4 regions of the Cumulibacter soli genome follow, and region 3 is predicted to be linked to each of the others. Evidence: predicted binding sites of a transcription regulator. Region 3 holds the regulator's gene; each other region holds the start of a gene.
What was found. The regulator LexA, encoded in region 3, represses DNA repair genes until DNA is damaged. The targets are predictions, from matches to a motif close to TCGAACANNTGTTCGA.
Positions count from the first base shown of each region.

Region 1 (5,894 bases), on a different contig from region 3:
CGCTCGCACACCTGACGTAGCAGGTGGACGTTCGGCCCCTTGAGCATGCCGTCCTTTTCGACGTCGGTGACGACGTACCGTCCACAGCCGTCCTGCTCCAGGCGTTGCAGCACCTCCCAGAGGTTTCCGCCCTCACGGGTCCAGCCACGTGCGGCGAGCTTCTCGCCTCGAACGTCCAGGCCGATCGCGATCTGGTCACCGTGCTCGCCGATGATCCGCGAGCACCATTCGGGGTTCTCCAGGGCCGCGGTGCCGATGTTGACCCGCGTACATCCGGTGGCCAACGCCGCGTTGAGCGACTCGTCGTCGCGGATGCCGCCTGATAACTCGACCTTGATGTCCATCTTGCCGACGATTTCGGCGATGACGTCGCGGTTGTGCCCGCGACCGAACGCAGCGTCCAAGTCGACCAGATGCAGCCACTCGGCTCCGTCGCGCTGCCAACCTAGTGCGGCGTTCAGCGGTTCTCCGTAGGTCTTGCCCGACCCGGCCTCGCCGCGTACCAACTGGACTGCCTTGCCCTCGGTCACGTCCACGGCGGGCAGCAGTTCGAGGCGGGGTCCATCAAGCGGGGTTGCGGCGGTCACAGGGTCTCCATCCAGTTGGCGAGGAGATGAGCTCCGGCATCGCCGGACTTCTCCGGGTGAAATTGCGTCGCGCTCAACGAGCCACGCTCGATCGAGGCGATGAACGACTCACCGTACTCGCACATCGCGACGCGGACATCGGTGTCAGTACGCGTGGCGGCGTAGGTGTGCACGAAATAGAAGCGAGTATCGGCGTCCACACCACGCAACAGCCGGGAGTCATCCGGCGCGCGTAGCGTGTTCCACCCCATATGCGGCAGCACATCGGCTCGAAGCCGCTCGACCTGCCCGCCTATGGCGCCGATCCCGTGGACCGACACTCCGTGTTCGGTGCCCTCGGCGAACATCACCTGCATCCCGACGCAGATACCCAAAACGGGCCGCTCTGCGGCGATGCGGGCGTGGATCATCCGCGGCGCGTTCAGCTCATTCAAACCGCGCATGCAGGCCTCGAAGGCGCCCACGCCCGGTACGACGAGACCGTCGCATTCGGCGGCTCGTTGCACATCCGACGTCACTTCGACCCTCGCGCCGGCGCGCTCCAGTGCACGCTGAGCAGAGCGGATGTTGCCGAACCCATAGTCGAGGATGACGACGTCGCGGGTCACAGAGCTCCCTTGGTGCTGGGGATCGCATCGGTGCGCGGATCGGGCTCGACCGCTTCCCGCAGCGCACGCGCCAACGCTTTGAACTGTGCTTCGACGATGTGGTGCGGGTCGCGGCCGGACACGACAGTCATGTGGATGCAGATGCGAGCGTTCAGTGCGAGCGTCTCCAGCACGTGCTGCGTCATCGAGCCCATATATAGCGGCGCGATTCCGCCGATCGCGACGTACTGCTGGCCCTCTGGCTCGCCGGTGTGCACGCAGTACGGACGACCGGACACGTCGATGACACAGTCGGCGAGCGCCTCGTCCAACGGGATTCTCGCGGTGCCGAAGCGCCGGATTCCGCGTTTGTTTCCGAGCGCCTGAGCGAGTGCTTCGCCGAGCACGATCGCGGTGTCCTCAATGCTGTGATGACCATCGATCTCGATGTCCCCGGTGGTCTGCACAATCAGGTCGATCAGCGAGTGCTTGGACAGCGCGGTCAGCATGTGGTCGTAGAAACCGATCCCGGTGCTGATATTGCTCGTGCCCGTGCCGTCCAGATCGATCTCGACCAACACTGAGCTTTCGCTCGTCTTGCGTTCGATGCGCGCTGTGCGCCCCATGCTGATGCTCCTGATGTGTAGCTATCTCTGACTACCGCCGCCGTCCATTCTCCCCTATCGACCCAGGCGACCGCCGCCCATCTCCATCAGTGGAGCATCTGGCCGCGTAACGGACGCCCGTTGATCGAGAAGTTGACCGCATACCGGCAGCCGCCGACCGGTGCGACTCGGTCGGTGGACCCGCGTCACGCCGCACTCCCCGCCATCGGTGCGCTGGTCCCACTGGGAAGGTAGTCGCCGAGCAGGTCAGCGACGTGTTGCTGGAATTCGCCCCGCTTATAGGGATCCGAAATATGCGCCGCAAGTAGCCCGACCAACTCAATGGCTGAGTCCAGTGCCTCATCCACATCGGGCGGGTCCACCGCGCCGATGGCGTCGTGCGCCATGCGGGCTTGACGAGCCACGTTCTCGATTTCGTTCTGGTCTGGTATTCGGATCCGCGTATTCAGGACCGGACGCTGCGCCGGGTCTATCCAAGGGTGGCGGGATCCACCAGGGCAGCCCGTTGTGCATATCGATTCGCCACCCGCTGCTATCGAGTTCACGATGGTGGACGCCACACAACAACGTCAGATTCGATACGTCAGTTGCACCACCGCGCCACCACTCCCGAACATGATGTCGTTGACACCAGTCCGGCGGCACATCGCAGCCAGGATGCGAACAGCCACCATCCCGGGCGACGAGTGCGTGTGTCTGCCCCGCGCTAGCTATGCGTCGCGATCGGCCGTAGGCCACGACCCCGCTTGTCTTGCTCGCCCATACCGGTATCAGCACCGCTTCATCGGCCAGCTGCTGGAACTCCCGCAACGTAATTCGGTCTCCACCAGCGATACGCCCGACGTATCGCGCACCGTCAGCCTGAGCACTCTCACCGTGACCGGCCATCCCGTGAGCGTGCTCATCGGGGGCGTGAGCGCACTCGACATCGTCCCGCGTACCATCCGCGGCGGTAATGCCCAGGGCATCCATCACCTTGTCCACGTCGACCGTCAGATGTACCGTCGCCGCCGTCCCGCCGCTGGCGGGCATACCCGAACCGGCCAACAGCATTCCCAGCGCATCGAACAACGCGTCATGGCGACGCTGATCCGCCGAACGCTCATCCCGACGACCGTCGCGCGCCGGGCGCGGGGCAGCCAGCGGCGACAGGACCGCGTCTAGTCGCGCTTTCGTCTGCGGACTCACATAACCCGTGATCGCGTACGTGCCATCGTGGCGTTGCCGACCAACGCGTAGCGCACGCCGCGCCTCGGTGATCGCTACATCCGGACCACGCCCATCCGGCAACAGCACCTCATCCACGTGCTCTCCCACCGCCTTCAGATCCGCTGGGCCCAACACACCGGCCTGCCCGACGAGAGTCTGCTCGGCCTGCTCCCGCAGACTCGCATCCAGTTCCGGGATCGTGTCGATGCGCCGCATCGCCGCCACCACCACGTCCACCTGCTCGACCGACACCGCCCCGCACTCGACCGCGGCAGCCAACGCCGGCAAATCAGGCGGAATCTCGCCCTGAGAAAACCCATTTCGCGGCGAAATCCTCTCCGCGCGACGCTGCCGCGTGTTCGCCTCCGTCACGCTAATCCGCAACGACTGCGCGAGGCCTTTGGGGATACTTTTCGAACCGACGTAGGTCACGAACGATGGGTCTTCTGATGCCGACTCAATCACGCGGCAATCAAAGAACAGACCACGCGCACGATGTGCCTCAAACTCGCGCGCCAACCCCACCAGACACGCCGGATCCAACGCTGCGAAATCACCACGCGCACCGATCTCGAGGAGCGCACCCATACCGACCTGCAAGTGTTCGAGGGCATCAGCCAGTTCCATCGAGAACGACTCGGCAACCTGTAGCGGGCCCGCCACCCCGGCTGCGGCCGCCGCTCGGGCGTCCGCAGGTACAAACCGCAACCGATCCAGATCATGCGCACCGACATCGCCAGAAGGCGCGGCGCCAGCGGCACCTGAAACGGCGACCGAGCACATGTCGGTGACCATCGCGCCTCCCGCAAGGTTCGGTTTCACTTCCACATACCCTATAGTACATATGTTCGATTCTGTGCGCAAGGTTCGATCGCGAGTACTCAGGAATTCGAGACGCCAGCGAAGGCCAGGGAATGCCCGTCGCACACAGACGTGCACGACACCTCGCCGGTCACAGACGCGCGCTCGCGGCATCTCTGCGCACCCCGGCTTCTTCGTCCGCGGCAGTTCCGCGCACTCGGGTCTCTTCCGCCGGCCCCGATCGGTCGACGACCGCCCACGTAACGACGAGCGACCGAAAAGGACTACCGACCGACTAAGCCAGACCTGCGGGGATCAACCGTCACCGAACGAGTCCTCAACCCTCGCGGGACGAACAAAATTAGATCAGCGACGCGTCGAGGTGTAGAACGTCCGCGAGCGCGGCGAGAAATGCGGTGGTCTCCTCCGGCGTGCCGGCATTGACCCGCAAATGCCCAGCGATATGCAAATCACGAATCAACACGCCGCGATCGAGCAATGCCTGCCAGACGGTCGAGGCGTCGTCCAACCCGCCGAACAGCACGAAGTTGGAGTCGCTGGGCACCGGACTGAGCCCCCACGCCGCGAGTACGTCGACGATCCGATCGCGCTGGGCCTTCAACGCCTGCACGTTCGACAGCAGCGCCTCGCTGTGCGCGAGCGCAGCGCACGCAGCGGCCTGAGTCAGCGACGACAGGTGATACGGCAGGCGGACGATGCGTAGCCCGTCGATGATCTCGGGCGCGGCCGCGAGGTAGCCGACACGCGCACCGGCGAACGCGAACGCCTTGCTCATCGTGCGGCTGACGACCAGTCTCGGGTGCTCAGCGAGCAGATGCAGCGCCGAACGCGTGCCTTCGCGGGCGAACTCGAAGTACGCCTCATCGGTGATCACGATCCCGCGCGAGGCCTCCAGCACCGCGGTGATCACCTCGGCGTTCATCGCCGTACCGGTCGGGTTGTTCGGGGAACATAGGAAGACCACGTCGGGATCGGCGTCGCGGACTTGCTGTACGGCGTCGCGCACGGACAGGTCGAAACCCGCATCACGGCGCGCGGCGATCCACTCGGTGCCGGTCGCCCGCGAGATCAGTTCATGCATCGAGTACGACGGCACGAAGCCGAGGGCGCGGCGAGTCGGGCCACCGAACGCCATCAGCAAATGCTGTAGCACCTCGTTCGAACCATTCGCCGCCCACACCTGGTCGACGTCGAGGTCCACGCCGTCCTGCCGCTGCAGATAATCAACCAAGCCCTTCCGCAGCGCAGAAAACTCGCGGTCCGGGTAGCGGTTGAGGTGCGCGACCTCGGCCTCAATCGACTCGATGATCGATGCAGCGACGACCGGCGGTACGTCGTACGAGTTCTCGTTGACATTCAGCTGTACAGGTACGTCGAGTTGGGGGGCGCCGTACGCCTGTTGCCCGCGGAATTCCGGGCGCAGCAACCGCTGAACGAGCGCGGCGTTCGACTCAGACATCGGCGAATCGGGCGCGGATCGCGGCGCCGTGCGCCGGCAGGTCTTCGGCGTCAGCGAGCGCAACGATGTGTGCGGCAACCTCTCGCAATGCGGACTCGTCATAGTCCACGACGTGCACCCCCTTCAGGAACGACTGCACCGACAGCCCCGACGAGTGACGTGCGCAGCCGCCGGTTGGCAGCACGTGGTTCGAGCCCGCGCAGTAATCCCCGAGCGGTACCGGCGAGTACGCACCGACGAAGATGCAGCCGGCACTCCGCACGCGCGCCGCGACCTCGCGGGCGTTCTTCGTCTGCACCTCTAGGTGTTCGGCGGCGTACGCGTCGACCACCCGCAGTCCCATCTCGATGTCGTCGACGAGTACCACGCCGGACTGGTGCCCACCGAGCGCGTCGTTGATGCGCTGCACGTGTTTGGTGGCGGCGATCTGCACCCGCAGCTGCTCGTCTACGGCGGCGGCGAACTGCTCACTGTCGGTGACGAGTACCGAACCAGCCAACGGATCGTGCTCGGCCTGGCTGATCAGATCTGCGGCGACATGTGAAGGGTCAGCAGTGTCATCGGCGAGGACGGCGATCTCGGTGGGGCCGGCTTCGGAATCGAT
Region 1 is NZ_SMSG01000002.1:113,783-119,676, forward strand. It holds gene priA (bifunctional 1-(5-phosphoribosyl)-5-((5-phosphoribosylamino)methylideneamino)imidazole-4-carboxamide isomerase/phosphoribosylanthranilate isomerase PriA) at 1-587, opposite strand, end outside; gene hisH (imidazole glycerol phosphate synthase subunit HisH) at 584-1,195, opposite strand; gene hisB (imidazoleglycerol-phosphate dehydratase HisB) at 1,192-1,800, opposite strand; gene E1H16_RS04355 (hypothetical protein) at 1,986-2,162, opposite strand; gene E1H16_RS04360 (HNH endonuclease signature motif containing protein) at 2,140-3,831, opposite strand; gene E1H16_RS04365 (histidinol-phosphate transaminase) at 4,172-5,290, opposite strand; gene hisD (histidinol dehydrogenase) at 5,283-5,894, opposite strand, start outside.
Region 1: E1H16_RS04360 (HNH endonuclease signature motif containing protein) is a predicted target of LexA. The motif match lies at 3,846-3,861, and genes of this name have one in related genera.

Region 2 (5,894 bases), on a different contig from region 3:
ACCGCGCGAGGTGTGGTAGGCCGCAACCTTGTGGATCGTGATCGACTGCCCTTGCACCGCGTGGATCCGGTACACCTTCTTGGCGAAGTCGAGGTCGCTCGAATTGAGTTCTTCATAGGCGTTCTGCGTCTCGATCGAGTGATCGGCGCCGACAGCGAGGGTCATCTGCGAGTTCACGCAGCGGAACCCGAGGATCATCCGGCGATCGGAGTACCAATCCAGTTGCGGTTCGAGCACTCGACCTTCGAACACGGCAGCCTTGCGAGGATCAAACTTGGCACCCATCGCGTGCGCGGGTACGTGGTACTCGTCGCGGCCGTCCTGGCGATTCAGGATCTGCGAGGACACCACGATGGGGGCGTCGCCATCGAGCATGGTCAGTTCGATGGACATGATCGCCAGGTGTCGCTGCGTGAACGAGACCATCCGCTTGGAGGTAATTCGCACCCGCTTGCCGGCCGGAGTACGCCAGACGATGTCCCGGCGCAGCACACCTTCGGTGAAACTCAGCGTGCGCTCGTACTGCTCCAGGTCGGCCGTCGCCAGCAACAGCGGCTCGTCGTCGACGTATAGCTTCATCACCTTCGCATCGGGGACGTTCACGATCGTCTGACCGGTGCGCGCGAATCCGAAAGCTTCTTCCGCGTGCCGGATCGCCCAGGTTTCGTGGAATCCGTTGACGAAGGTCCCGTGTACCGATGCCTCACGGCCTTCTTCGGGGTTTCCCCGCATGCCGAGGTAGCCGTTGCCGACGGCGAACAGCGATTCGGTCGTTCCGAGGTCCGCGCCGTCGTATGCCGTCTCACGCAGCGCCCACGGATCGACCGGGAAACGGCTGCGATTCAGCGGGTCAATGAACTGGTCTGTGTTCAACTAACTGCGCTCCTTGTCGTCGGTGCGCTGTGCGGTATCAATGAGTTGGTCGAGGTCGGTGACCACCATGTCGGCACCGGCGCTGGTGAGGGCATCGGCGCCGGCGCCGCGGTCGACCCCGACAACGAGCCCGAATCGACCAGCGCGCCCTGCGGCCACCCCGGAGGTGGCGTCCTCAACGACCACGGACGTCGTCGCACTCGCCTGGGCGAGGCCGGCAGCGTGGAGGTACGTATCGGGGGCTGGCTTACCGGGTAGGCCTTGTTGTGCGGCGACCTTACCGTCGACGACGAACGCGAACCGCTCAAGCAATCCGGCGGCCTTCAGCACGTTTACCGCGTTCCGCGAGGACGAGACGATGCCCAGCACGATGGGCCGATCGCTGAGGTAGTCCAGCAGCGCGACTGACCCCGGATACGCCTGGACGCCGTCCCGCTGGAGGGTGTCCGCGAACATTTCATCTTTGAGGTTGCCCAGCCCGCTGACCGTCTCGCGGGATGATTCGGCGGCCCCGCTGCCTTCGGGCAGCATGATGCCACGCGACAGCAGGAAAGACCGGACACCGTCGTACCGCGGTTTGCCGTCGATATAGCGGAAATAGTCGTCGTCGGTGTACGCCGCCTGCTCGGGACGGGCTCCGAGAAAGGCGGTGAACATGTCCCGCCAGGCGCGCATGTGCACCTCGGCGGTCGGCGTGATTACACCATCGAGATCGAACAGGGCTGCTTGGAAATCGTCCCAATCCACCCGCGTAATGCTACTGCGCCCGTTGAGGGCACCCCAGCGATAACCGCGCCTCACCATCGTGACCACGACCACCCACCAGCGACACCGGGTTCGGTCATCAAGTAGCGCCGTCCTATAGGAGCGTGTCGGGTCCCGCGGAGCGCGGAGCGCATTGCTGGGGCCATGAGGATGGGCAGCGCCGCCGTAGCCACATGAGAGCCGGCGCGCATCACGCCACGCTTCCGATGGGCAGCGAGTCCTTATAACTGTCGAGCAGATCAGCGAGTTCCTGGTGGAATCTGTCGCGCTGTCGCGGGTTCGGGATGTGCTCCGCCAGCAGTCCAATCAGCTCCTCCGCCGGATCCAACCCGTCGCCATCATCGCTATCTCGATCAGCGTCGACGAGCCCCACGGCAGCCTCGCGCGCGTCCCGCGCTCTGCGTGCGACGTCTTCGATTTCGGCGGGATCCGGAATTCGGATCCGCGGGTTGATCACCGGTTTTCGCTCCGGATCAATCCACGGCGGCGGGATCCACCACGGCAACCCGTTGCGCATGTCGATTCGCCACCCGCTGCTATCGAGTTCACGATGGTGGGCGCCACACAACAACGTCAGATTGGATACGTCAGTGGCACCACCGCGCCACCACTCCCGAACATGATGCCGTTGACACCAGTCCGGCGGCACATCGCAACCCGGATGCGAACAGCCACCATCTCGCGCGACGAGTGCGTGAGTCTGCCCCGCACTCGCTATCCGTTTCGATCGGCCGTAGGCCACGACCCCACTAATCTTGCTCGCCCACACGGGGATCAACAGCGCCTCGTCTGCCAGGCGCCGGAACTCGCGCAGGGTAATCCGGTCCCCGCCGGCAACACGACCGACGTACCGAGACCCGTTATCGCGGGGACCTCTGCTGTCGCGGCCAACGCCGTCCGGGTGGTCCTCAGACGCCCAGTCACTGGCGTCGCCTTGCGCGCCCGTCGGGGTGAGGCCCAGAGCATCCATGACCGTGTCGACATCGACCACCAGATGGACAGTCGCCGCCGTGCCGCCACTCGCGGGCACACCGTTGCCGTCGAGCAACAGCCCGAGTGCGTCGAACAACCCGTCGTGACGACGCTGGTCGGCCGTACGGTCATCCTTCGTGCCACTTTGGTCGGGCTTCGGCGCGCTGAGCGGCGACAGCACAGCGTCCAATCGCGCCTTCGTTTCCGCGGTCAGGAACCCGCTGAGCTGGTACAGGCCGTCGTACCGTTGCCTACTAATTCGCAGCGTTCGGCGCGCCTGCGTCAGCCTCGGCTCGGGTCCGCGACCGTCGGGCAACAAGGTCGCGTCGATGTCTTCGCCCGCGATTTTCAAATGTGCCGGAGTGAGTGACGCCGTGAATCCCACCATCATCGACTCTGCTTGCTCGCGGAGGCTGGCATCCAACTCAGGAATCGTGTCGATGCGCTTCATCGTCGCCAGCACCACGTCCAACTGCTCGGTCGACACCGCCCCACCCTCCACCGCGCCAGCCAGGACAGGCAAGTCGGGCGGAATCTCGCCCTGAGAGAACCCATTTCGCGGCAACAGTTTCTCGGCGCGGCGCTGTCGCGCGTTCGCTTCCGTAGTGCTGATCCGTAACAACTGCGCCAAGCCTTTGGGGATACTCTTCGAACCCGCGTAGTCCGGAAACGCCGGATCCTCCGACGCAGCCTCGATAACCCGGCTGTCGAATAGCACGCCGCGGGATCGGTGCGCCTCGAATTCCCGCGCCAACCCCACCAAGCACGACGGGTCTAACGCCGCGAAGTCGCCACGATTACCGATCTCAAGCAAGGCGTCCATGCCGAGTTGTAGGTGTTCGAGAGCATCAGCCAGTTCCACCGAGAACGCCTCAGCGACCCGTAATGGGCCGGTCACCCCGGCCGCGGCCGCCGCTCGAGCGTCCGAAGGTACAAATCGCAGCCGATCATCCTCACGCGACCCACGGGGCGTCAAGGGAGTACCGCCCGCGCGTGTATCCGAGCACATAGCTGCGGTCATCGCGGACCTCCCTCAACCGATCGACGTTCGCTCATGCCTTTATCGTACATCTGTTCGATCATATCGTCAATAGGTCGCGAACATGGGTGTGATGTCTCCGGTCTGGTTGCGACCGGGCGATCGGCTGTCGGGGTCCACCACCCGAGCCTTGGGCCGGAAGTGTCACCACCAACACAGCCCGAACCGTCACCGATGAGCCGATACAGAACTGTCACCGATGCCCTAAGAGATGACAGGTGCCGCCACCATGGCTATGGAATACCGCTCCGGACATACGGCGCACGCCGCAGGCGGCGCGCGATACCCAGACTCCAGCGGATGTCGCACGACCGTCCGGCGGCTTCGCCAGCCGGACGTGCGGAGCGACTAGCGCAGAGTGGCCGAATGCTCGGATTGAACGGCGGAGATGATTGCCTCGCGCACTGCAGTGATCTCGTCGTGCTCGAGGGTCCGGTCGTCAGCGCGCAGGCTCAGCGCGAATGCCAGCGAACGCTTTCCGTCGTCAACCTGCTCCCCGGTGTACACGTCGAACAGTCGCACATCCTCCAGCAGATCGCCGCCGGCGGCACGAATCGTCTGCTCCAGACGCGCAACCGGGATCGAGTCGTCGACGACGAGCGCGAGGTCCTGCACGGCCCGCGGGAATGGCGAGACTCGCGGCGCGGTAGCGCGAGTGGAACTGTGCTCGATCAGGGCATCGAGGTCGAGCTCTGCGACGCTGGTCCGCGCCGGCACACCAGCAGCCTCACACACCTGCGGATGCAATTCGCCGGCGTACCCGACTACCTCCTGCGTACCGGCAGTCAGAATCGCGGCGCACCGGCCGGGATGCCACGGAGCTCGCTGAGCTTGGCGCACCTCGATGTCAGTGCCGACGGCGTCTGCCAGTAGCCGAGCGGCCTCGACGGCATCCCGCCAACTGGCGGCGGCCCCCGCACCGAACCACGCATTCGGCTCCGCTCCCGCGACTGCGACCGCCGCGTGCAGCCTCTCGATGGGACGCGCCGCATCCAGGTCGGCAAGTTGCTGTGGGTTCGGATGTATTCCGCGGTCAATCACTGGCGCCGCCGGGCGCGGCTGCTGGGGCTCGAAGAACACGGTGCCCGTTTCGTACGTCGCCACGTGGTCAGCGCCGCGGCTGACATTGCGACGCAGCGCAGCCAATAAGTTCGGCATGAGCGTCGTGCGCAGCGTCTGCTGCTCTGCAGAAATCGGGTTGGCGATGCGGACGCTTCGGCGCCGCTCATCGTCCGGTTCGATCCCAAACGTATCGAGTTCGGCGTCGTCCTGGAACGACATCGACGGCGTCTCGACGTACCCCGCAGCCGCCAATGCGCGACTCGCTCGCCGCTTTGCCCGCTGAGTTTCGGTCAGCCCGCCGCCAGCTTTCGCCTGCGGGAGCCGGGTCGGGATCTTGTCGTAGCCGTCAACGCGAGCCACTTCCTCGGCGACCCGAGTCGGCTCGACAAAGTCTCCGCGCCAGGAAGGCGGCCGAACCGACACTTGCTCGCCGTTGACTGCAACCTCGCAGCCGAGGCTCGTCAGGCATTCGGAGACGCGCTCGACCGAGTAGTCCACGCCGATCAGCGCGCGGATCCGGCGGACGTCGACGGTCAGCGGCGGCGGAAGCGTCGGGCGGCCGGCAGTCACCATCGTGTCGTCGGCCGCGCCGCCGCCGTACTGCACCAGCAGCGAAGCGGCGAGGGCGCTGGCCTTCGCTGGTAGCAGCGGGTCGACGCCACGTTCAAATCGCCGCCCGGCTTCCGAGAGCAGGCCGTGCCGACGGGCCGTGCGGCTGATCGCGCTCGCCTCGAAGTGCGCGGCTTCGAGCATGATGTTGCTCGTTTGCGCGGAAATCTCCGCGTACTCGGCGCCCATCACGCCCGCGATCCCCTGGATTCCGGATTCATCGGTGATCAGTAGATCGTCGGCCGACAACTCACGATCAACGTCATCCAGCGTGGTGACCCGCTCGCCCGCCCGCGCCTTGCGCACGATGATCCGAGTGTCGAGCCGGTCGAGGTCGTAAGCGTGCAGCGGTTGGCCCAGCAGCAGCATCACGTAGTTCGTCACGTCCACGGCGAGCGAGATCGGTCGCATCCCGCTGGCGGTCAGTCGACGGGCCATCCAGTCCGGTGTCGCCGCCGCGGGATTGAACCCGCGGATGATCCGCGTGGTGAATACATCGCATGCCGCATCTTCCAGCGTGACGGGGAAACCGTCGCCGGACGCCGCGGCCGGCACCGCGTCGGCGGGGTCTACG
Region 2 is NZ_SMSG01000002.1:13,487-19,380, forward strand. It holds gene E1H16_RS03835 (glycoside hydrolase family 65 protein) at 1-873, opposite strand, end outside; gene E1H16_RS03840 (HAD family hydrolase) at 874-1,620, opposite strand; gene E1H16_RS03845 (HNH endonuclease signature motif containing protein) at 1,829-3,631, opposite strand; gene pheT (phenylalanine--tRNA ligase subunit beta) at 3,998-5,894, opposite strand, start outside.
Region 2: E1H16_RS03845 (HNH endonuclease signature motif containing protein) is a predicted target of LexA. The motif match lies at 3,674-3,689, and genes of this name have one in related genera.

Region 3 (5,894 bases):
GAATGGATATCGGAACTGCGAAGCTTCCTCCGGATGAACGGCGCGGTATTCGTCACCACCTGTTTGACGTGTGGCCGGTGACCCATTCGGTCACGGTCGCGGAGTATCAGCGGTTGGCGCGCGAGACGATCGCTTCGGTCCATGCGCGCGGACGCCGCGCCATCCTGGTGGGCGGATCGGGACTTTACATCACCGCGACCCTGGACGACCTGCGTTTTCCCGGGACCGATCCGTTGATCCGGGCCCGACTGGAGGCAGCACTCGACGCGAGTGGTCCGGCTGAACTACACCAACGGCTGCAGGCATTGGATCCGGCCGCCGCCGAGCGCATTTTGCCGACCAACGGGCGACGTATCGTGCGCGCGCTGGAAGTGATTGAACTGACCGGCGAGCCATTCAGTGCTTCGTTACCGCAGCAGCCCACGCAGGTTTTACCTGCCGTGCAGGTCGGTCTGGACTGGCCGCCCGAGGTGCTTGCTGAGCGGATCGAGGCGCGTGTCGACCTCATGTTCGAGCAGGGGTTCGTCAAGGAAGTCAGCGAACTGCGTGATCAGTTGGAACACTCGCGCACCGCATCGCGCGCGTTGGGATATCCGCAGGTGCTGGCACTGCTGCGGGGCGACGTGGACGAGCGGCAGGCGCGCACCAACATCGCGACCGCTACGCGGCGGTTTGCGCGACGACAGCGTTCGTGGTTCGGGCGGGACCCACGCATCCGTTGGCTCGATCCCGCTAGCGCAACGCTCCTTGATGACGTGATGCGTACGATTGAGCGGTGAGCACAATGGAGTTCGCCAAAGGCCATGGCACCGAGAATGACTTCGTCATCCTGTTCGATCCGGACGGACAATTCGATCCGACTGTTCATCAGGTACAACAGATCGCTGATCGGCATCGCGGTCTAGGCGCCGACGGCATATTGCGGGTGGTACGAAGCGTGCACGTGCCCGAGGCCGACAAAGGTGCCGAATGGTTCATGGACTATCGCAACTCTGACGGGTCGATCGTCGAAATGTGCGGTAACGGCGTGCGAGTGTTCGCGCGTTACCTGCAGGAGCGTGGACTAGCCTCCACCGCCGGCCTGGATGTGTCCACCCGCGCGGGCATCAAGTACGCGGCGTTCAACGCCGATGGGTCCATCACCGTCGACATGGGCCCGCCCGAGGTGCTCGGGGTCAGCGCGACAACTCTGCAGGGCCGACGTCTTACCGGACTCGGAGTCTCTATGGGAAATCCGCACCTGGCGATCGATCTTTCTCCGGCTGGGCTTGAGGTCGACGATCTCGATCTGTGCGCCGAGCCCGAATATGACCGCACCCTCTTCGCAGAGGGCGTCAATCAGGAGTTTTACCAGGACGCTGCGCCGATTGACGGCGTAGACATTCATGTGCGGATGCGCGTACACGAACGCGGCGTCGGTGAGACGCGATCCTGCGGTACCGGAATCTGCGCGGTGGCAGTCGCTGCACTGGCGCGCACCGATCGCCAGGAGGGGACCGTCGTCATCGACGTTCCCGGTGGGCGTCTGTACACGGACGTGACTGCGCAGCGGGTCCTGCTCAGCGGGCCGGCTGTGATCGTCGCGCGCGGCGAACTCATCGTGTAGCGCTGCAGCGGAAAACTCACGTGCGTTGCGGTCCCATTAGTGGGACGATGGATCGAGTATGACGATTCCTTTACCAGACCATGATCCTGGACAGTTCGACCTCGCCGATCGACACGCGCTGCGGCGCGTGGTGGGGCTGTCCACGGAACTTCAAGACGTCACCGAAGTCGAGAACCGACAACTCCGACTGGAACGCGTAGTCCTCGTTGGGGTCCAGTTCGGGACGCAGCGCGACGCGGAGAATTCGTTGCGTGAACTCGCCGCGCTTGCCGAGACGGCAGGATCCGAGGTGCTCGACGGCCTCCTACAGCGACGTACGAAACCCGACCCCGCGACGTACATCGGCTCGGGCAAAGCCAAGGAGTTAGCCGCCATCGTCGCGTCTACGGGAGCCGACACAGTGGTCGCTGATAGCGAACTTCAGCCATCGCAACGGCGTGCACTCGAGGACGTTGTCAAGGTTAAGGTCATTGACCGCACGGCACTCATTCTGGATATCTTCGCGCAGCACGCTAAGAGCCGCGAAGGTAAAGCGCAGGTCGAACTTGCGCAGTTGCAGTACCTGTTGCCGCGACTTCGCGGCTGGGGCGACTCGATGTCGCGGCAGGCCGGCGGTCGGGTCGCCGGTGGCGACGGCATCGGATCGCGCGGCCCAGGTGAGACGAAGATTGAGCTTGATCGTCGACGGATCAATTCGCGTATCGCCAAACTTCGTCGTGAGATTGCGGCGATGAAGGTCGGCCGCACCACGAAGCGCTCGTCACGTCGACGGCGCGAAACGCCCTCCGTGGTCATCGCTGGATACACTAACGCCGGCAAGTCGACGCTGATTAATCGATTGACCGGCGCCGGCGTGTTGGTCGAAGATGCATTGTTCGCGACACTTGATCCGACGGTACGTCGTGCCGAAACCGCTGATGGGCGCGCGTACACCATCTCCGACACCGTCGGGTTCGTCCGCGCGCTACCGCATCAATTGGTCGAAGCGTTCCGCTCAACGCTGGAAGAAGTCGAGGATGCCGACCTCGTACTGCATGTCGTTGACGGCGCGCACCCGGATCCCATGGGGCAAATCAGCGCAGTGCGTGAGGTATTCGCCGACATTGATGCCGGTGACGTTCCGGAGTTGCTGGTCGTCAACAAGGCTGATGCCGCCGACCCGAACGACCTAGACGTGTTGTTGAGCAACCTACCGGGAGCCGTCGCGGTATCCGCGCGTACCGGCGATGGGATCGCGGAACTGCGCGCCACCATCGACAGCGCGCTCCCACGACCGGCAGTCACCATCGATGTCCTGGTGCCGTACGACCGGGGCGACTTGGTGACAATGCTGCACAATCGGGCGGATATCGACACGATCGAGTACCTCGCCGACGGCACCGCCATTACCGGGAAGGCCTATCCGGGCGTCGCATCGGCCGTTGAAGCCTACGCGCGCAGCGCCCCGTAGTCTGGCCTGGTGAGTGCACCAACAGTCCGCCCGGCGCCGCCGTGCGGAAATACGGACGGTGCGTGGCCGAGCCCACGCGCAGCGTATCGCCCGCGGGCCTGGCACGCCCTCGTCGCGGCAGCCATCTTGCTACTCGTCCTACTCGATGTGCGTTTCGACGGATTACTGCGTCAGTTTGACGCGACGAGTAGCGACTGGCTGCTGTCGTGGGGCATGCAAGATCACGGGTTCCTGAACGCATTCGGGTGGGTACTGAGCCAGACCGGTGGGCGGGGACCGAACCTCGTACTGATCCTGGTGATGTGCGGCGTGATCTTCGCGCAGCGCCGCACCTACGCGCCGTTCGTGCAAGTGCTCAGCGCATCGGCGCTCATGTACCTCACGGTGTATCCGATTAAAGCCTGGCTTGATCGCAGCTTTCCGACAGATCCGGGCGGCGACTACCTGCACGCCTCGCCGGCGCCGGGTGGCGCATTCCCATCAGGTCACCAAGTGAATGCGACCGTATTGGTGGGGGTGGGCGCATGGATCGCCATGGAATACATCGCGAACGATACCGTGCGGCGCGTCATCGCTATCTACGCGGTCGTTGCGCCCATCGTGTGCGCCATCGCGGTGCTCATCATGGGCTACCACTGGGTCTCAGATGTGATCGGCGGAACCTGCGCGGGCATTATTCTGCTGTGGTTCGTCCGTTGGTTCTGGGCGAGTCCGCTCGGCGAACGGGCGACCGCGGCGATGAGCGTGCCGCGGCGCAGCCCGCGCGCCGAGCGCTGAGGGTCAAATACGTCGCAGGACCGATACGACTCGACCGAGGATCGTCGCGTTGTCGCCATCAATCGGTTCGTACGCCGGGTTATGCGGAATCAACCAGATGTGCCCGTCGCGCTGCCGATATGTCTTGACTGTGGCTTCTCCGTCGATCATCGCAGCGACGATTTCGCCTTGATCGGCCACGGGCTGTTGGCGCACGACTACCCAGTCTCCGTCGCAAATCGCGGCATCCACCATCGAATCTCCCGTAACTCGTAGGAGGAACAAGGTGCCTTCGCCCACGAGTTCCTTGGGGAGCGGAAAAATATCCTCGACGGCTTGCTCGGCGAGGATCGGGCCACCGGCGGCGATCCGTCCGACGACCGGAACGTAGGTCGCGGCGGGCAATGCATGCTCAGCGTCCGGATGCTGTTCTTCCGCAGGTCGTACATCGACCGCGCGGGGGCGATTCGCATCACGTCGCAGGAAGCCCTTGGCCTGCAACTGCCGCAACTGATGCGCTACCGACGACGGCGAGGCGAGCCCGACGGCTTCGCCGATCTCCCGGACGCTGGGCGGGTATCCCTGGTTAGTGATCGCTGTACGAATGACCTCCATGATGTGGTGCTGACGTGGGGTGAGCGACGCCTCATCAGGGCGGGAGGGGAGATGGTGCACGGTGGCGTCGCCGTCACTGGGCTCTTCCGTCGCATCCTTCTTGTCGGCCATGGGGGCTCCTCGTCGAGCGGTCGTAGTCGCGCCGTAATACTCGGCGTCTCGATTCACATTCTGCCAACTACTTGATCACAGTTCAAACATTTGTTCGAGTAGACACGCCGAAATGTCTTGACATCGCCATTAGGTCGAGGCCTAATGATACAGACGTTCGATCGAACAACAGTTCGGCCCAACCTCGGTTGGTCTTCCCGTGGACGTCCCGACGAGATTCGCATCAAAAACTTGTCGGTGGCATAAGTGAGGCTTTGGCTCATGATTACTTCGACTGCAACGCCCTCGCGTACTTCGACGCGCCGCGTGAAGCCCCTGACGATTACGCCGTTCGGTCGGCCCCAGATAGATGGTCCGAGCGGCCGGCGCCAGCAGCCGTCGCAACCGACTATTGGTGCGTCCGCGTTGCGTGATGCGCGCGCGGACCTGGGCATGTTCGAGGAGCGTGCTCGCGAGCAGGTCCCCGTACGGCGGCTGATCGGTGAGCAGTTGGATCCGATCGTGCCGGCGGTCGTGTCCGAGCCGCCGCGGCGCGCAGATCGGCGCGCTCGGAGCATGGTGGATCCGGTGAGTGAGCGGCGCGCGGTAGTCGCTGCGCCGGTGCGCGGAGTCAGTAATCGCCCGCGCCGACTGAGTCTGACCCTGCGCGGGCGAGTGACGGTCGTCGGTCTATTGGTCGGCGTGGTCGCAGGGTGCTCGGCGTTGACGCTCGGTCTGTCCGAGCAGCCGCGCCCTGCCGAATCCACGCAGGTCGTCGCCCGCAGTGGAGAGACGATCGAGTTGGTCGCCGAGCGCGTAGCTGACGGCCGTGACGTGGGCGACGTCGCCGAGTCGATCCGCGCGGCGAACGGACTGGCTATCGATGACGCCGTGCAGGCCGGCGATGTGTTGGTCGTTCCTGGCTCCTGACATCGCCGTCCGCGCATCCGTCGAAATTCCCCCGCGTTTCTGGTTGCGGCGCATTGTGATCCGTCCTAGTCTTGACCACAACATCTAGTAGTTACACGCTTGTGGTTCGTCCACAGGTTGTGCACGAGATGCTCACAGGTCATCCACCGGCTGTCCACAGGCGGACGGTGGGTTATGCCCAAGGAATCCACAAGACGCTCGTACTCGGCGGAGGACAACATGCGCTGCCCATACTGCAGGTGCTCCGAATCGAGAGTTGTTGACTCTCGCGAGGTCGACGATGGTCAGTCCATTCGCCGTCGACGTTCCTGTCAGGAATGCAGTCGGCGATTCACCACTGTCGAAGAGACCGTATTGGCGGTCACGAAGCGTAGTGGCGTGAGCGAACCGTTCAGCCGTGACAAGGTCGTACGAGGTGTCCGGCGGGCATGCCAGGGTCGTCCGGTG
Region 3 is NZ_SMSG01000003.1:266,017-271,910, forward strand. It holds gene miaA (tRNA (adenosine(37)-N6)-dimethylallyltransferase MiaA) at 1-779, shown strand, start outside; gene dapF (diaminopimelate epimerase) at 785-1,606, shown strand; gene hflX (GTPase HflX) at 1,665-3,056, shown strand; gene E1H16_RS08050 (phosphatase PAP2 family protein) at 3,066-3,833, shown strand; gene lexA (transcriptional repressor LexA) at 3,837-4,538, opposite strand; gene E1H16_RS08060 (hypothetical protein) at 4,845-5,447, shown strand; gene nrdR (transcriptional regulator NrdR) at 5,667-5,894, shown strand, end outside.

Region 4 (5,894 bases), on a different contig from region 3:
CAGTCTTGGATAGGCATCGGGATGGTTTGGGTTCTCCCGGGGCCCGTACTTCTCGCGGGCTCCGCGCCAGGTGAGTTCACGTAACCACCCCATGAGGTCGTATCCGTCCGGGGTGCTGAGGTGCGGTAGTTGCGGGGATGCCGATTTCAACGGGAACGCGAGCTCTGCGGCGAGGTCCGCGGCCCGTTGCACCACCTGGTCGTACGGCGCGAACAGTCGCTGCATTTCGGCGCCGGAGCGCAAGTGCGCCTGACCGGTGACCGGCAGCCACCCATCGAGTTCATGCAGGCTCCGCTGCGCGCGGACAGCAGCGACAGCCATCGCGAGACGTCGCCGTTGCGGTATCGCATAGTGCACGTTGTTGGTCGCGATCGCCGGTATTCCCGCGTTCTGAGTGAGCTGCCAGATCGCGTCGTTGCGTTCGTCATCAAGTGGATGCCCGTGAGTGAACAGTTCACCGATGATGTTGTCGGCGCCGAATAACGACTGGAGCCGGTCGAGTTCGGCGCGGGCGGCAGCGAACCGTTCGCTGCGGGTGGCATTCCCGGCGGCGCCGAGCAGCTCACCATGGGCGCCGGCCAGGGCGCGAGGGACCAAACCTTTTCGGCATCCGGTGAGTATCGCCCAGTGGCCGTCGGCACGCTCGGCAAGTGCTTCTAACGTATAGCGAGGCTTTCCTTTCTCGGCGCCGAGGAGTTGCGCATCGGTGATCGCGCCGGCGAGACGGTGGTAGCCCTCGACACCGCGAGCCAGCACGAGCAGGTGGGGCCCTTCTGGATCGGGGATGCCGTTTTGCGGACCGGATAACTCCAGGGAAAGTTCGGCGCCGAAGACGGTAGGCAGGTCGTACTCCTGCGCCGCGTCGGACATACGCACGATTCCTTGTAATCCGTCGTGGTCGGTCACGGCCAGGCCGGTGAGCCCGAGGCGGACGGCCTCTTCGACGAGCTCTTCGGGATGGCTTGCGCCGTCGAGAAAGGAATAGTTCGAGTGACAGTGCAGTTCGGCGTACGGCACGACTGGTCCGGTCGGCCGTTGCGGCCCCTCCGGGGGAGGTTCGTACGGCGGACGGTGCCTGCTCCAGCCCGGGGAGTCGCCGCCGTCGGGAATGGGGTGGCCGTGGACCTGCTCGGTCCCGGAGAGGCGTCGCTCTAGCTCCGACCAGGAGACCGGAGGGTTATTCCAGCCCATGCGTCTTCACTTCTCGAGACTTCTCGACTGCTGATCGGCGAGTCATGCGACGGCGCCGGTGCCGGCGGGGATAGCGGAGCCGGTATCGAGGTAGGCCGCGAGGAGGTCGGCGAGCTCTTGGTGGAACCGATTGCGTTGGTGCGGGTTGTTGACGTGTGCGGCTAGGAGCGGAATGAGGTCATCAACGGGATCGAGACCATCCCCATCGCTTGAATCGGCTGAATAGCGGAAAAGTAGGTTCTTGGGCGCCTTGGCGCGGGCCGCTGAGGCCTGACGTGCGACGTTCTCGATCTCGTGCTGGCTAGGTATTCGTATCCTGGGGTTCAGCCGTGGAACCCGATCAGGATCGATGTGTTCTGGTGGTGTCCACCAAGGAAGCCCATCGATGATGTCGACGCGCCATCCGGAGGCCTCGAAGTTTCGATGATGGTGGCCGCAGACCAAAGTGAGATTATTGAGATCGGTTGCTCCGTCGCGCCACCATTCGACGACGTGATGGCGTTGGGACCAATCTGGCGGTGCGTCGCAGGTGGGGTACGAACAGCCATGGTCGCGGGCGATGAGGGCGTGGGTTTGATTCTCGGTCGCGATCCGGCGCGCCCTGCCGTAGGCGACAATGCCGCCGGTGTCGCTCATCCAGGTCGGGATCAGTAAGGCCTCATCGGCGAGGTGGAGGAAGTCGTCGAGCGTGATGCGATCGCCGCCGGCGATTCGGCCCACATATCGTGACCGGTTGCGCTCGCTTACGGCGGCACCATCTCCACCATCCGAATGTGTGGGATTACGTTGGTCGTCGTCGCCGCCGTCATGATCGGCGCTGACGCCCTCTGAGGTGTCGGTGATGTTGAGCGCGTCGAGAATCGCGTCCATATCGACGTTGATGTGCACGGTAGTGGCAGTTCCGCCACTGGCCGGGACGCCAGCGAGATCCAGAAGACGCTGCGCGAGATCACCAAGGGCGTCGTGCCGTCGTTGCGGTGCTGTGCGTACGTCAGGAGTGCCGTCGGCGGCTGGCCTCGGCGCGCTCAGCGGCGACAGGACAGACTCCAACTGTGCTTTTACCGGTGCGGTCAGGTATCCGGTGATGGCATAGGTGCCATCGTGACGTTGAGCGCCGATGGTCAGCGCGCGGCGGGCCTCGGCGATCTTGGGGTCGGGACAGCTCTCATCGGCGTGCAGAGCCCGATCAAGGTCTTCACCGGTCTTGCGCAGACCGATGGGGCTGAGGGTGGCGGCGTCGGCTACGAGGGTTTGCTCGGCTTGTTCGAGAAGCGAGCAGTCGAGGTCGGCGATGGTGCCCATGCGGCGCATCGCGGCCTCGATTTCGTCGAGCTGACCGCTGGTGATCTCGCCGCGGGCGAGCGCAGCGGTCAGTGAGGGTAATGGCGCGGGTTGCTCCTCGTCGTCTTGATCAGCGCGCGGCAGCATCGCATGCGCGCGACGGGCGCGGCTGTATGCCTCGCCGAGGGAGAGTCGCAGATGAGTCGCCAGCCCGCGGGCGATGCTGCTTTCCCCGGTGTGCTTGCGGAAATGATCGAGGTCGTCACCTGCGGCCTGATACACGTAATTGTCGATCTGGATGCTGCGGGCGCGGTGGCTCTCCAGTTCGGCGGCGAACTTCAATAAGCAGGCGGGATCGAGAGCGAGGAGTTCGCCGCGCTCACCGAAGGTGATCAGGTCATCGAGGGCGTCGGCGAAACGACCGAGACTCTCAGATATGCGTGTGGAGAGGTCGGAGGCGACGTGCAGACAGCGCACCCCTTCCGGAGTTACGGCGGCGGCCACTCGTGCGTCGGCGGGGACGAAACGGAGGGTGTCGGTTTCCTCGCGGGTCGTTGTCACTCCGGCCTCCTCTCATGAACGTGTGTGCCGTGTCGTTCTATCGTACAAATGTTCGAACAGAAAGACAATGGCTAGCGAGATGGTTTTCGTTGGGTAGGTCGATTGTGTCCGGGGCGACCGTGCTCGATGTGCAGGCCCGCGTGGCCTGATGGTCGGACGGGACAGCCATATGAATCGGATATTCAGTCATAGATGCCTTCTAGCCACCATCCGGTGGCGGAGTGCACCAATAGGTAGGCCGCAGACACTGTCACCGCTTGGATCCTGCTGAGTTGGAGCCCAGCGGCAAGGTCCCACCAACGCTCATCGCTATGCCACGGTCCGGCCCACGACGTGATCTGTTCAGCCGCGCGGGTGCGGAACCGTACCCAGGCGGGGTGTGCAGTGAGGAATCCGCGATCATCGACGTCCACGACGGTGCCATCGGCGTCCGCGACGATCACCGACTCCGGTGGTGAGGGCAATCGCGAAGGCGCCGGGTCGGGGAGGCGTCCGGGCCAAGGGGCCAGCGGGTCGTGTCGCGGCGCATGTCGTTCGCCCCAAGGGGTGAGCGTGCAGAACTCGCGCGGAGATCGTCCGCCGCTGCGGATTGGGGTGAGGATCGCCGTATGGTCAAGCATGCTCTGCACTCGAGTGAAAGCGTGGTGCACCCGGTCGTTGTCGCGGCGCTGATCGTAAAGCCCTTCGGCGTGCTCGCCAACACGGTCGACTTCGCGTGGTGTCAGAACGATCTGAGTGAGGGCGCCCAGTAAAGCGCCTCCGCTGTTGATGCCTAATCGCACAGAACTGTTCGCCGGCGTCGCGGCCTGTACCTGCCAGCGCACTCGATCCACGACGTCCGCCGCGGCAAACCACCCGGGATGTCGCCATGTGCGGCGCGATGTAGCGCCCTGTTCGTCGACGAGTCGTATGTCCAGGACGGTGCACACCAGATCTCGCCGTGCCAGGCGCGCGACGAATCGGTCAGCATGCTGCCGGCTGGTGAACGCGACCGTCTCGACGTTTTCCAGCGGTGGATCCAGGTCGATGGTGAGGGTGAGATCTGGTGGTGGGGTACGTGCGGCGAGGTGGCGACGTTCTCTTCCGGCGGCGAGTCGGTGCGCGGCGACGCCGGATGCCCCGAACCGCGCCGATATCTGGTTTGCCGGCAGAGCGGCGAAATCACCCAACGTGCGGATGCCGAGCCTGCGCAGTAGGTCGGTCAGTTCGCGGTCATCAAGGACGTCGACAGGCAGCGCGGCCAGGAACGAAGGTGAGCCGCCGACGGGTACGACGAGATCGTCGTGGGCGGCCTGTATCGCAGCGAATGCCCCGTCGGCGATCCCGAACTGAGCGCCGGGAAATCCGATGCTTTCCAGATATTCGCCGAGTGCGTCGATGAGCGGCTCTTCGCCGCCGAAGTAACGCGTGGGACCGCGCGCGCCGGTCACGCACAATCCGGGGCGGACCAATTCGACGCCGGGGGAGATGTGCTCTACCGCGCGAAGCAGTGGTTCGAATGCGTGGGCGTCGTTGTCGGAGCTATGCGTCGTCCAGCGCAGCGAAGGGACGCGGGACTGGGCCTCCCGGCGGCGCATCCCGCGCCGTACGCCGTCTGCGCGGGCGCGCGGTGAACACGCGAGAACGACGCCATCGCTAAACACGGCAAGTGGCTCATCGTCCGCTATATCGGGAAAGGCGGACAGTACTGGCCAATCGGGGTACCACATCGCCAATACCCGAAGCGGCGGCTCATCGTCGATGAAGGATTCGTCGAACAGCGTGAGTTCACTCATCGGACCGCCTGTAGTTGGCTGCCCCGGCGACCGGATTCGGACGAAGGGGTGTAGCGCCGTACACCGCCGTCTGGAGCGGGGAGCCAGAGTCGCTCGGAGGTCGGGGTGCCCTTGCCGCTCACGGTGACGCGCGCATGTCGTGCGTTCAAGTAGCCGCGTCCGTCGCCGGAGGCGCCCTGCCATTGGCTGTCGGTGACGGTGAGCCGTGCCTCGATGCCGCTCCAGGTGTTGGCGTGTACGACCAAGGTGCAACTGCGCTGGCGTAGCCGAGCGGCGAGGCGGCGTACGTCGCTGTCGGCGGCCCGGGTTGGCGGGGTGAGCAGGATGAGGTCGACGGCATCGGCCAGGGTCGCGGTTACCTCCAGCCAGTGACTTCCTGGGTCGGGGACCACCGCGAATCGGTCGAGGTCGACTCCTAACCCGGCCGCTGCCTGTAGTCCGAGATGCGGCATGCCGACGGCGGCGCACCACGACCCGCCTTGGCTGACGCCGGCGGCGAGCGCCAGGCACAACGAGGTGGAGCCCTCGACGAGGTAACTCGCGCCTCGGCGCAGTCCTGGGCCGAGGAGGGGAGTGAGCCCGTCGAGGGTTCGCTGGTAGTGGGCTTCTAGGTCGGATCCGCGGGTGAGTGGCTGGCTTTGCGCTCCGGAGGTCAGCGCGGACGCGCGCGTGATCGGAAGATCGGCGAGCGCAGTTGCGAGAGAGGTACCAGCCACACTTCAATGATCGAACAAATGTTCGAACGAGGCAAGAGGTGATCTAAAAGTGATCGACTGCTCACGTCCTGCGCGGCCGGTGCGCGCTGTACGACGATACCCGCCCTCGGAGACGACGAACGACTCCGAAAGCGAGTATCGAGTGTGACTATGTGTCGGCCTTACGACCTGCTTGATGCGGCTCTAGCGTCGACGAGCGCACTGATTCAGTACCGCTGACTCATTGAGCCGGAGGCTACTGCTCGTCATCGTCGTCGGTGCCAGAGTCGCCCGTGCCACCAGGTTGGTCATTCCCGCCCTGGCCATTTCCTTCATTGTCACCGTTGCCCGGATCCTCGCCGCCACCTTCGTCCGGATTGGAAGTATCTGG
Region 4 is NZ_SMSG01000002.1:359,464-365,357, reverse strand. It holds gene E1H16_RS05460 (error-prone DNA polymerase) at 1-1,191, opposite strand, end outside; gene E1H16_RS05455 (HNH endonuclease signature motif containing protein) at 1,234-3,033, opposite strand; gene E1H16_RS05450 (DNA polymerase Y family protein) at 3,216-4,808, opposite strand; gene E1H16_RS18355 (hypothetical protein) at 4,805-5,524, opposite strand; gene E1H16_RS05445 (sigma-70 family RNA polymerase sigma factor) at 5,760-5,894, opposite strand, start outside.
Region 4: E1H16_RS05455 (HNH endonuclease signature motif containing protein) is a predicted target of LexA. The motif match lies at 3,074-3,089, and genes of this name have one in related genera.